Regions from separate parts of the Thermobispora bispora DSM 43833 genome, predicted to be linked through region 2. Evidence: riboswitches for the same ligand, from Rfam matches in the RefSeq annotation. Region 2 holds a riboswitch; the other holds the start of a gene.

Region 1 (4,204 bases), 1.5 Mb from region 2:
TATGGACGAGGGCAAGCTTCGACTCGGCCGCGCCGACGAAGCCCACCGGGATGCCGAGCACCGCCGCTGGCCGGCCCGCTCCTTCGGCCACCAGCTCGAGCAGCCGGAACAGCGCGGTCGGCGCGTTGCCGATCGCGACCACCGAGCCCGCCAGCCGGTCCCGCCACAGCTCCAGCGCGGCCGCGCTCCGGGTGGTGCCGAGGCGCTCGGCGAGCTCGGGCACCCGCGGGTCGTTGAGCGTGCAGACCACCTCGTTGCCCGCGGGCAGCCGCCGCCGGGTGATGCCGGAGGCGACCATCTCGGCGTCGCACAGCACCGGCGCGCCCGCCCGCAGCGCGGCCCGCGCCCGGGTCACCACCTGCGGCGACCAGGCCAGGTCCCGGACGAGGTCGGTCATCCCGCACGCGTGGATCATCCGCACCGCGACCTGGGCCACCTCGGGTGGCAGGCCGTCCAGGTCCACCTCGGCCCGGATGGTGGCGAACGACCGCCGGTAGATCTCGGCGCCGTCCCTGATGTAGTCGAACGGCGGCCCGGCGTACCCGGTCACGGCCCCTCCTCCCGGTAACCGGTGGCGGTCGCCACCATCTGCCGCACCCGGCCGCGCGGCAGCCCGCAGCGGCGCTCACACCCGGACCAGTGCACCGGCACCTCGGCGGGCGCCGTCCGGGCGCGCACCCACGCGGCCGCGTCCGCGCGCACGTCGGCGAGCGCCCGGGCGCAGCCGGGCAGCCCGGTGCACGCGGTCACCCCCACCCACGGCGACCGCGGGTCGGTGACGAGCCCGGCCGCCACGAGGCCGTGCCGTACCGCCTCCGGGTCGGCCACGTCGCGGACCACGACCGTGCGCCACGGCGTGAACCGCACCTCGGCGGCGAGGCCGGCGATCGCGTGCGCCTGCTCCGGGGTGAGCCGCCCCAGCGGCACGAGGGCCTGTACGGCGAGCCCGCCCGACGGCTGCGCCACCACGCCCGGCTCGCGCGGCTGCGGCGGTGCCTGCCGTACCTCCCCGGCCGTGCCGCCGAGCGCGGCGGCGATCCGCGCCGGGCCGTCGGCGAGCTCGGCGATCCGCCACTCCGTGGTCCGCAGCCGCAGGAACGCCTCGGCCGCGTCGAGCATCGTCGGCACGGCCCGCTCCGGCGGCACCGCCAGCCCGGCGTCCCGCCCGGCGAGCAGCAACCGGCCCGCGGCGTAGGTGACGTCCGCATCCAGCCCCAGATCCCCGATCGAGAACAGGAACCGCCCGGGCAGCCGGGCCAGCCCCGGGCGCGCGCACAGCTCGCGGTCGAGCGCGTCCACCAGGTCCGCCTCCCCGAACGGGGAGGCCACGATGTTGCGCACCCGCTCGTGCGTGGCCGACGGCAGCAGGCCCGCGGCGGCGATGCGCGCGGCGAACGCCTCGGCCGCCGATCCCCCGCCCGGGACCGTCCCGGACAGGCCGCGGACCTGCACGTTCCCGCGCGAGGTGAGCTCGATGACGCCGTTGCCGAGGGTCGCCGCGCAGTCGGCGAGCACCCGCAGCTGGTCGGCCCGGATCAGGCCGCCGGGCAGCCGGACCCGGGCGAGCGGCCCGTCGGCGGCCTCGTGCACCTGCAGCGCCCCCGGACAGGCGTCGGGGCGGGTTCGTCCGGGAGCGTCGGGCTTGGGCACGAGATGGATGGTAACGCCGGATCTTGCCGTCGTAGGCTAAGGGCAGGCGGCGGTACGGAGGAAGCCGGTGCGAATCCGGCGCGGTCCCGCCACTGTCACCGGGGAGCGAACCCCAGCGATGGCCACTGCCCGTCCGGGTGGGAAGGCCGGGGCGAGCGTCGATCCGGGAGCCAGGAGACTCCGGCCGTCGTGACACCCCGCGACACGGGGCGAGGACCCCGAGGGAGGTATTGCGGCGTGCCCGTTGTTCTGCTGCTGTCCACGTCGGACACGGATCTGCTCAGCGCCCGGGCGAGCGGCAAGCCCTACCGGCTCGGCAACCCCGCACGGCTCTCCGTGGACGATCTGCCCGACCTGCTCGACGGCACCGACCTCGTCGTCGTACGCCTGCTCGGCGGTCGGCGGGCCTGGGAGGAGGGCCTCGATGCGCTGCTCGCCGGGCCGCGGCCGGTGGTGGTGCTCGGCGGCGAGCAGGTGCCCGACGCGGAGCTGATGGAGCTGTCCACGGTGAGCGGCGGGGTGTGCGCCGAGGCGCACGCGTACCTCGCCTACGGCGGGCCGGCCAACCTCGCCGAGCTGCACGCGTTCCTGTGCGACACGCTCCTGCTCACCGGGTACGGCTTCGCGCCCCCGCAGCCCACCCCCGCCTGGGGCGTGCTCGAGCGCGAGGCCCGCGACGTCGACGGCCCGGTGGTCGGGGTGCTCTACTACCGGGCCCACCACGTGGCCGGGAACACCGCGTTCGTCGAGGCGCTGTGTCGGGCGATCGAGGAGGCGGGCGGGCGGCCGCTGCCGGTGTACTGCTCGTCGCTGCGGGCCGCCGAGCCCGGCCTGATCGAGGCGCTGCGCGCGGCCGACGTGCTCGTGGTGACCGTGCTCGCCGCGGGCGGCACCCGGCCCGCGCTGGCGGGGGCGGGTGGCGACGACGAGGCCTGGGACGTCGGCGCGCTCGCCGAGCTTAACGTGCCGATCCTGCAGGCGCTGTGCCTCACCACGAGCCGCCGCGCCTGGGAGGAGAGCGACGACGGCCTCTCCCCGCTCGACGCGGCCGCGCAGGTGGCGATCCCCGAGTTCGACGGGCGGATCATCACGGTGCCGTTCTCGTTCAAGGAGTTCGACGCCGACGGCCTGCCGCGCTACGTGCCCGACCCGGAGCGCGCCGCCCGGGTGGCGGGCATCGCGGTACGGCACGGCCTGCTCCGTCGTACCCCGCCCGCGGAGCGGCGGGTCGTGGTGATGCTGTCGGCCTACCCGACCAAGCACGCCCGGCTCGGCAACGCGGTCGGCCTCGACACCCCGGCGAGCGCGGTACGGCTGCTCGCCGCCCTCGCCGCGGCGGGCTACGACCTCGGCGACGGCCTCCCCGGGGTGGCCGAGCAGGACGGGGACGCGCTCATGCACGCGCTGATCGCCGCGGGCGGCCAGGACCCGGACTGGCTCACCGAGGAGCACCTCGCGGGCAACCCGGTGCGGATCTCCGGCGCGGCCTACGCCCGCTGGTTCGCCACCCTCCCCGCCGACCTGCGCGAGGCGGTCGAGCGGCACTGGGGGCCGCCGCCGGGCGAGCTGTTCGTGCACGAGGGCGACATCGTGCTCGCCGCGCTGCGCGCCGGGAACGTCGTGGTGATGGTGCAGCCGCCGCGCGGCTTCGGCGAGAACCCGATCGCGATCTACCACGACCCCGAGCTGCCGCCGAGCCACCACTACCTCGCCGCGTACCGGTGGATCGCCGACGAGTTCGGCGCGCACGCGATCGTGCACCTGGGCAAGCACGGCAACCTCGAGTGGCTGCCGGGCAAGTCGGCCGCGCTCTCCGCCTCGTGCGCCCCCGACGCCGCACTCGGCGACCTGCCGCTGATCTACCCGTTCCTCGTCAACGACCCCGGCGAGGGCACCCAGGCGAAGCGGCGGGCGCACGCGGTGCTCGTCGACCACCTCGTGCCGCCGATGGCCCGCGCCGAGACCTACGGCGACATCGCCCGGCTGGAGCAGCTGCTCGACGAGCACGCCACGGTCGCCGCGCTGGACCCGGCGAAGCTGCCCGCGGTCCGCGCGCAGATCTGGACGCTGATCCGGGCGGCCCGGCTCGACCACGACCTCGGGGTGGCGGACCGGCCGCACGACGCCGAGTTCGACGAGTTCCTGCTGCAGGTCGACGGCTGGCTGTGCGAGGTGAAGGACGCGCAGATCCGGGACGGCCTGCACGTGCTCGGCCGGGCCCCGGAGGGCGCCGACCGGGTGAACCTCGTGCTCGCGATCCTGCGCGCCCGCCAGATGTGGGCGGGCCGCCGCGCGCTGCCCGGCCTGCGCGAGGCGCTCGGCCTCGCCGAGGACGGTACGGCGGGCCGGGCCGAGGTGGACGCGGCCGAGGCGACCGCCCGCGCCCTGGTCGAGGCGATGGAGGAGCGCGGCTGGGACGCGGCCGCCGCGCCCCAGGTCGCCGCGGCGCTGCTGCCGGACGCCGACGCCGACCGCCGGGAGACCGTGGCCAGGATTCTCGCCTTCGCCGCGACCGAGGTGGTGCCCCGGCTGCGCCGTACCACCGACGAGATCG
Region 2 (4,204 bases):
GGCGTCCCGGGCCCGGGGTCGAAGACGACGCAGGTGACCAGCCGCCCCCGGCGGACCAGGGCGAGCCGGATCACCTCCCGCCGGGGTCCGCCGCAGAGCGCGAGGCCGTGCCGCAGCGCGTTCGTGACCAGCTCGGAGACGACCAGCCCCATGCCGTCGGCCAGCCCGGTCATGTCCCAGCCGGCGAGGGCGCCGAGCGCGAAGTTCCGCGCGGACCAGACGGATTCGGCGATCGGGGAGAGGACCAGGGTGGCGCTGACCGGCGGTGACCCGGGCTCGATCAGGTCTCGGGCCGGCTCCGGCCACCAGACGATCGGTGGCCACCAGTCGAGCAGCGGCGATCGCGCATGGCCACGGGTCACGTTCGCGGGCTGCACGAGATCATCATGGTCGATGCGAACGTGCGACTGCAAGAGCGGATGCACGTGCAAGAGACCGCGGGAAGCGCTACCTTACTTCCCAACATCCTGGATCGAAGGGGGCGATCTTTGACAGACTTGAAGCCAGTCCAATAAACGGAGGAAAAGGACGTGTCGATAGATCCGCCCGGTTCCGTTTCCACCGTTCGGCGCATCATGCTCGGGGCCAGCCTGCGGAGGCTGCGCGAAGCACGCGGACTCTCCCGTGAGCAGGCCGGGTTCCACATACGGGCCTCGGAGTCCAAGATCAGCCGGATGGAGCTCGGCCGGGTCGGGTTCAAGACGCGTGACGTCGAAGACCTGCTCACCCTCTACGGCGTGCACGACGGCGCCGAACGGCGCAGTCTGCTGGAGATGGTCCGGGAGGCGAACGCGCCTGGCTGGTGGCACAAATACAACGATGTGCTGCCGGACTGGTTTGTCACATATGTCGGCTTAGAAGAGGCCGCGAGCCTGATCCGCACCTACGAGGTGCAGTTCATTCCCGGGCTGCTCCAGACCGCCGAATACGCCCGGACGGTGTACAAACTCGGCAATCCGGAGGCTTCGGACGACGAGATCGAGCGGCGCGTGCATATGCGATTGCAGCGGCAAGAGCGGTTCACGCGCCCCGACGGTCCGAGGCTCTGGGCCGTCATCGACGAGGCCGCGCTCATGAGGCGGATCGGAGGGCGGGAGGTCATGCGCGAGCAGATCCAGCACCTGCTCGACGTGTCGGCGCTCCCCAACATCACCCTGCAGGTGATGCCCTTCGAGTACGGGATGCACACGGCCGAGGGCGGCGCGTTCACCATCCTCCGCTTCCCGGAGCGCGAGCTCTCCGACGTCGTCTACGTCGAACAGCTCTGGGGTGCCCTGTACCTGGACAAGCCCGAGGAGGTCGACCCGTACCTGCGGGCGATGGAGCAACTGTGCGTGGCGAGCGCCACGCCGCGGGGCACCGTGGAGCGGCTCCAACAGCACCTCAAAGACCTGGACAAGTGAGATCGGATATGAAGCCGTACAACGGTATGCCCGCCAAGGACCTCAAGGGGGTCACCTGGCGGAAGAGCGCCTACAGCAACTCCCAGGGCAACTGCGTGGAGCTCGCCGAGCTGCCGGACGGCAGCGTGGCGGTCCGGAACTCGCGCGACCCCGACGGGCCGGCCCTGATCTACACGAAGGAGGAGATCCGCGCCCTCGTGCTCGGGGTCAAGGACGGCCAGTTCGACAGCCTGCTGGTCTAGCCTTCCCGTGCACGCACGCCGCGTGCACCCGGCGCGCACTCTTCGCAGCCGGCGGATCCGGGTGGTGTGCCACCGATCCGGCACGGGTGACCCGCCCACGCGCCTCGGGGCCCGTGATACCGGATCACGCGATGCGCGTGCCCGGTCGCCGGAGGTGTCCTCTCCACGGTTCTCGTCGCTCCCGGTGGCCGAGTGACCGGCCGGCCACGGCGTTCCGCACCTCCCGATCCGTAGCCGATCCGGACGACGAACCCGCCCTGATCGCGCACGGGATCCCGGGTGACCGGCCCGGCCGGGCACCGGCCGCACCGGTGGGCGCGATCCCCGTTCCACGGCATCGGATCCCACCTGCCCGCACCACGGTTCCGCGTACCCGAGGACCCGGGGCGCACCGGCCAGGCCGGGCAGGGATCCCCATAACGCGGCCCCGCCCCGGCTGACGCACCGGCCCGTAAGGCGGGACGCCCGGTAAGACGCGGCGTACGTCCGGTTGGTACTGTTGCCTCCGGAACGCGTCGTGCAGCGAAGTCCGGTGGGAATCCGGCGCTGTCCCGCAACTGTGATGCCCCCTCCGGGGACGAGCCAGGTCGCCTGCACGCCGCGTCGACGTGGCAAGACCCTCGCGGAAAAGGGTGACCCGTCGATTTTCGCGGGTCCTCGTTTCCCCCGGACCCAGGAGGACCAGTTCGTGAGGCCGGTACGCGTGGCCATCGCGGGCGTGCTGCTGGCGATCCTCGGCCTGGCCGGATGCGGTCGGCCGGCGGGCAACGCCCCCGAAACCCCCACTCCGAGCGGCTCAGCCGCAGGTTCCTTCCCCGTCACCGTTCAGGCCGGCAACGGGCAGGTGACCATCGCCGGGCGGCCTGAGCGCATCGTCTCGCTCTCCCCGACCGCCACGGAGATCCTCTTCGCCATCGGGGCGGGAGACCAGGTCGTCGCCGTGGACGAGCAGTCCGACTACCCGCCCGAGGCGCCCCGGACGTCCCTGTCCGGCTTCAAGCCCAACGTCGAGGCGATCATCTCCTACAAGCCAGACCTGGTCGTGACGTCCACCGACGCCAACGGCGTGGTCGACGGCCTCACCAAGGTCGGCGTCCCCGTGCTCGTGGAGCCCGCGGCCAACCGGCTCGACGACACCTACGACCAGATCATGGACCTCGGCGCGGCGACCGGGAACGGCGCCAAGGCCGCCGAGGTCGCGGCGGACATCAAGCGGCGGATCGACGAGCTGGTCGCCAAGGCCCCCAAGGGCACAGGCCTGACCTACTACCACGAGCTCGACAACACGCCCTACTCCATCACGTCGAACACGTTCCTCGGGCAGATCTACGCGATGTTCGGGCTCGAGAACATCGCCGACAAGGCGCCCGACGCGGCCGGCGGATACCCGCGGCTGTCCACCGAGTTCATCGCCGAGGCCGACCCCGATCTGATCTTCCTCGCCGATGTGAAGTGCTGCGGCGAGAGCGCCGAGACCCTCGCCAAGCGGCCCGGCTGGGCGAAGCTCTCCGCGATCAAGAACAAGCGGGTCTTCCAGCTCGATGACGACATCGCCTCGCGCTGGGGTCCCCGGGTGGTGGAGTTCGCCCGGGCCGTGAGCGAGGCCGTGCAGAAGGCCGCGGGCTGAGGCCGCCCATGACGACGCGGTCGCGGAGCCGGCCGCTCCTGCTCGTCTCGGCCGCCCTGGTCGCCAGCCTCGCCCTGGGCGTGACGGCCGGGGCGGCCGGCATCCCGCCCCGGGGCATCGCGCTCGCCCTGCTCGACCTGCTGCCGTTCGTCACGGTCGACTCGGGCCTGACCCCGGTCGAGCAGGGGCTGCTCTTCGAGCTCAGGGTGCCCCGGGTGCTGCTCGTCGCCATGGTCGGCGGGCTGCTCGCCATCGCCGGCGCCGGCTACCAGGGGGTGTTCCGCAACCCCCTCGCCGACCCGTACCTGCTCGGCGCGGCCGCCGGGGCGGGGCTCACCGTGACCCTCGCCGTGGTGTTCACCCGCGGCGGCGGGCTCACCGTCCCGGCGGCGGCCTTCGCCGGCGCGGTCGGCGGGGTGCTCCTCAGCTACACGCTCGGCCGTACGGCGGGGCGGGGCGGCGGCACGGCCACCCTCATCCTCGCCGGCGTGGCCGTCTCCTCGTTCCTCACCGCGCTCCAGGCGTTCGTGCAGCAGCTCAAGGTGGACGAGCTCCAGCGGATCTACGCCTGGATCCTCGGGGGCGTCGGCGGCGGCTGGGACCAGCTCCGGATGATCGCGCCGTACGCCGTGCTCTCCAGCGCGGTGCTCCTGCTGCACGGGCGGCTCCTGGACGTGCTCTCCGTCGGCGACGAGGAGGCCACCAGCCTCGGCCTGCACGCCGGGCGCACCCGCGTGGCCGTGCTGCTCGCCGCGTCGCTCGCGACCGCGTCGGCCGTCGCGGTGAGCGGGCTCATCGGGTTCGTCGGGACCGTGGTCCCGCACGCGGTGCGCCGCCTCGCCGGCTGGTCGTACCGGACCGTGCTCCCGCTCTCGCTGCTCGGCGGCGCGGCCTTCCTCGTCCTCGCCGACCTGGTGGCGCGGCTCGCGCTC

What was found. A riboswitch is a leader RNA that binds a small molecule or an ion and turns the genes downstream of it on or off. The one in region 2 is predicted to bind cobalamin.
Region 1: linked by a shared signal. The riboswitch ahead of cobN (cobaltochelatase subunit CobN) and the one ahead of TBIS_RS06165 (ABC transporter substrate-binding protein) in region 2 are both predicted to bind cobalamin.

The regions. Positions count from the first base shown of each region.
Region 1 covers NC_014165.1:2,916,901-2,921,104, forward strand. The annotation lists gene TBIS_RS12350 (precorrin-8X methylmutase) at 1-550, opposite strand, end outside; gene TBIS_RS12355 (nitrate/sulfite reductase) at 547-1,650, opposite strand; cobalamin riboswitch at 1,709-1,830, shown strand; gene cobN (cobaltochelatase subunit CobN) at 1,888-4,204, shown strand, end outside.
Region 2 covers NC_014165.1:1,394,388-1,398,591, forward strand. The annotation lists gene TBIS_RS19745 (ATP-binding protein) at 1-377, opposite strand, end outside; gene TBIS_RS06155 (helix-turn-helix domain-containing protein) at 576-1,403, shown strand; gene TBIS_RS06160 (DUF397 domain-containing protein) at 1,412-1,645, shown strand; adenosylcobalamin (AdoCbl) riboswitch at 2,143-2,290, shown strand; gene TBIS_RS06165 (ABC transporter substrate-binding protein) at 2,334-3,272, shown strand; gene TBIS_RS06170 (FecCD family ABC transporter permease) at 3,281-4,204, shown strand, end outside.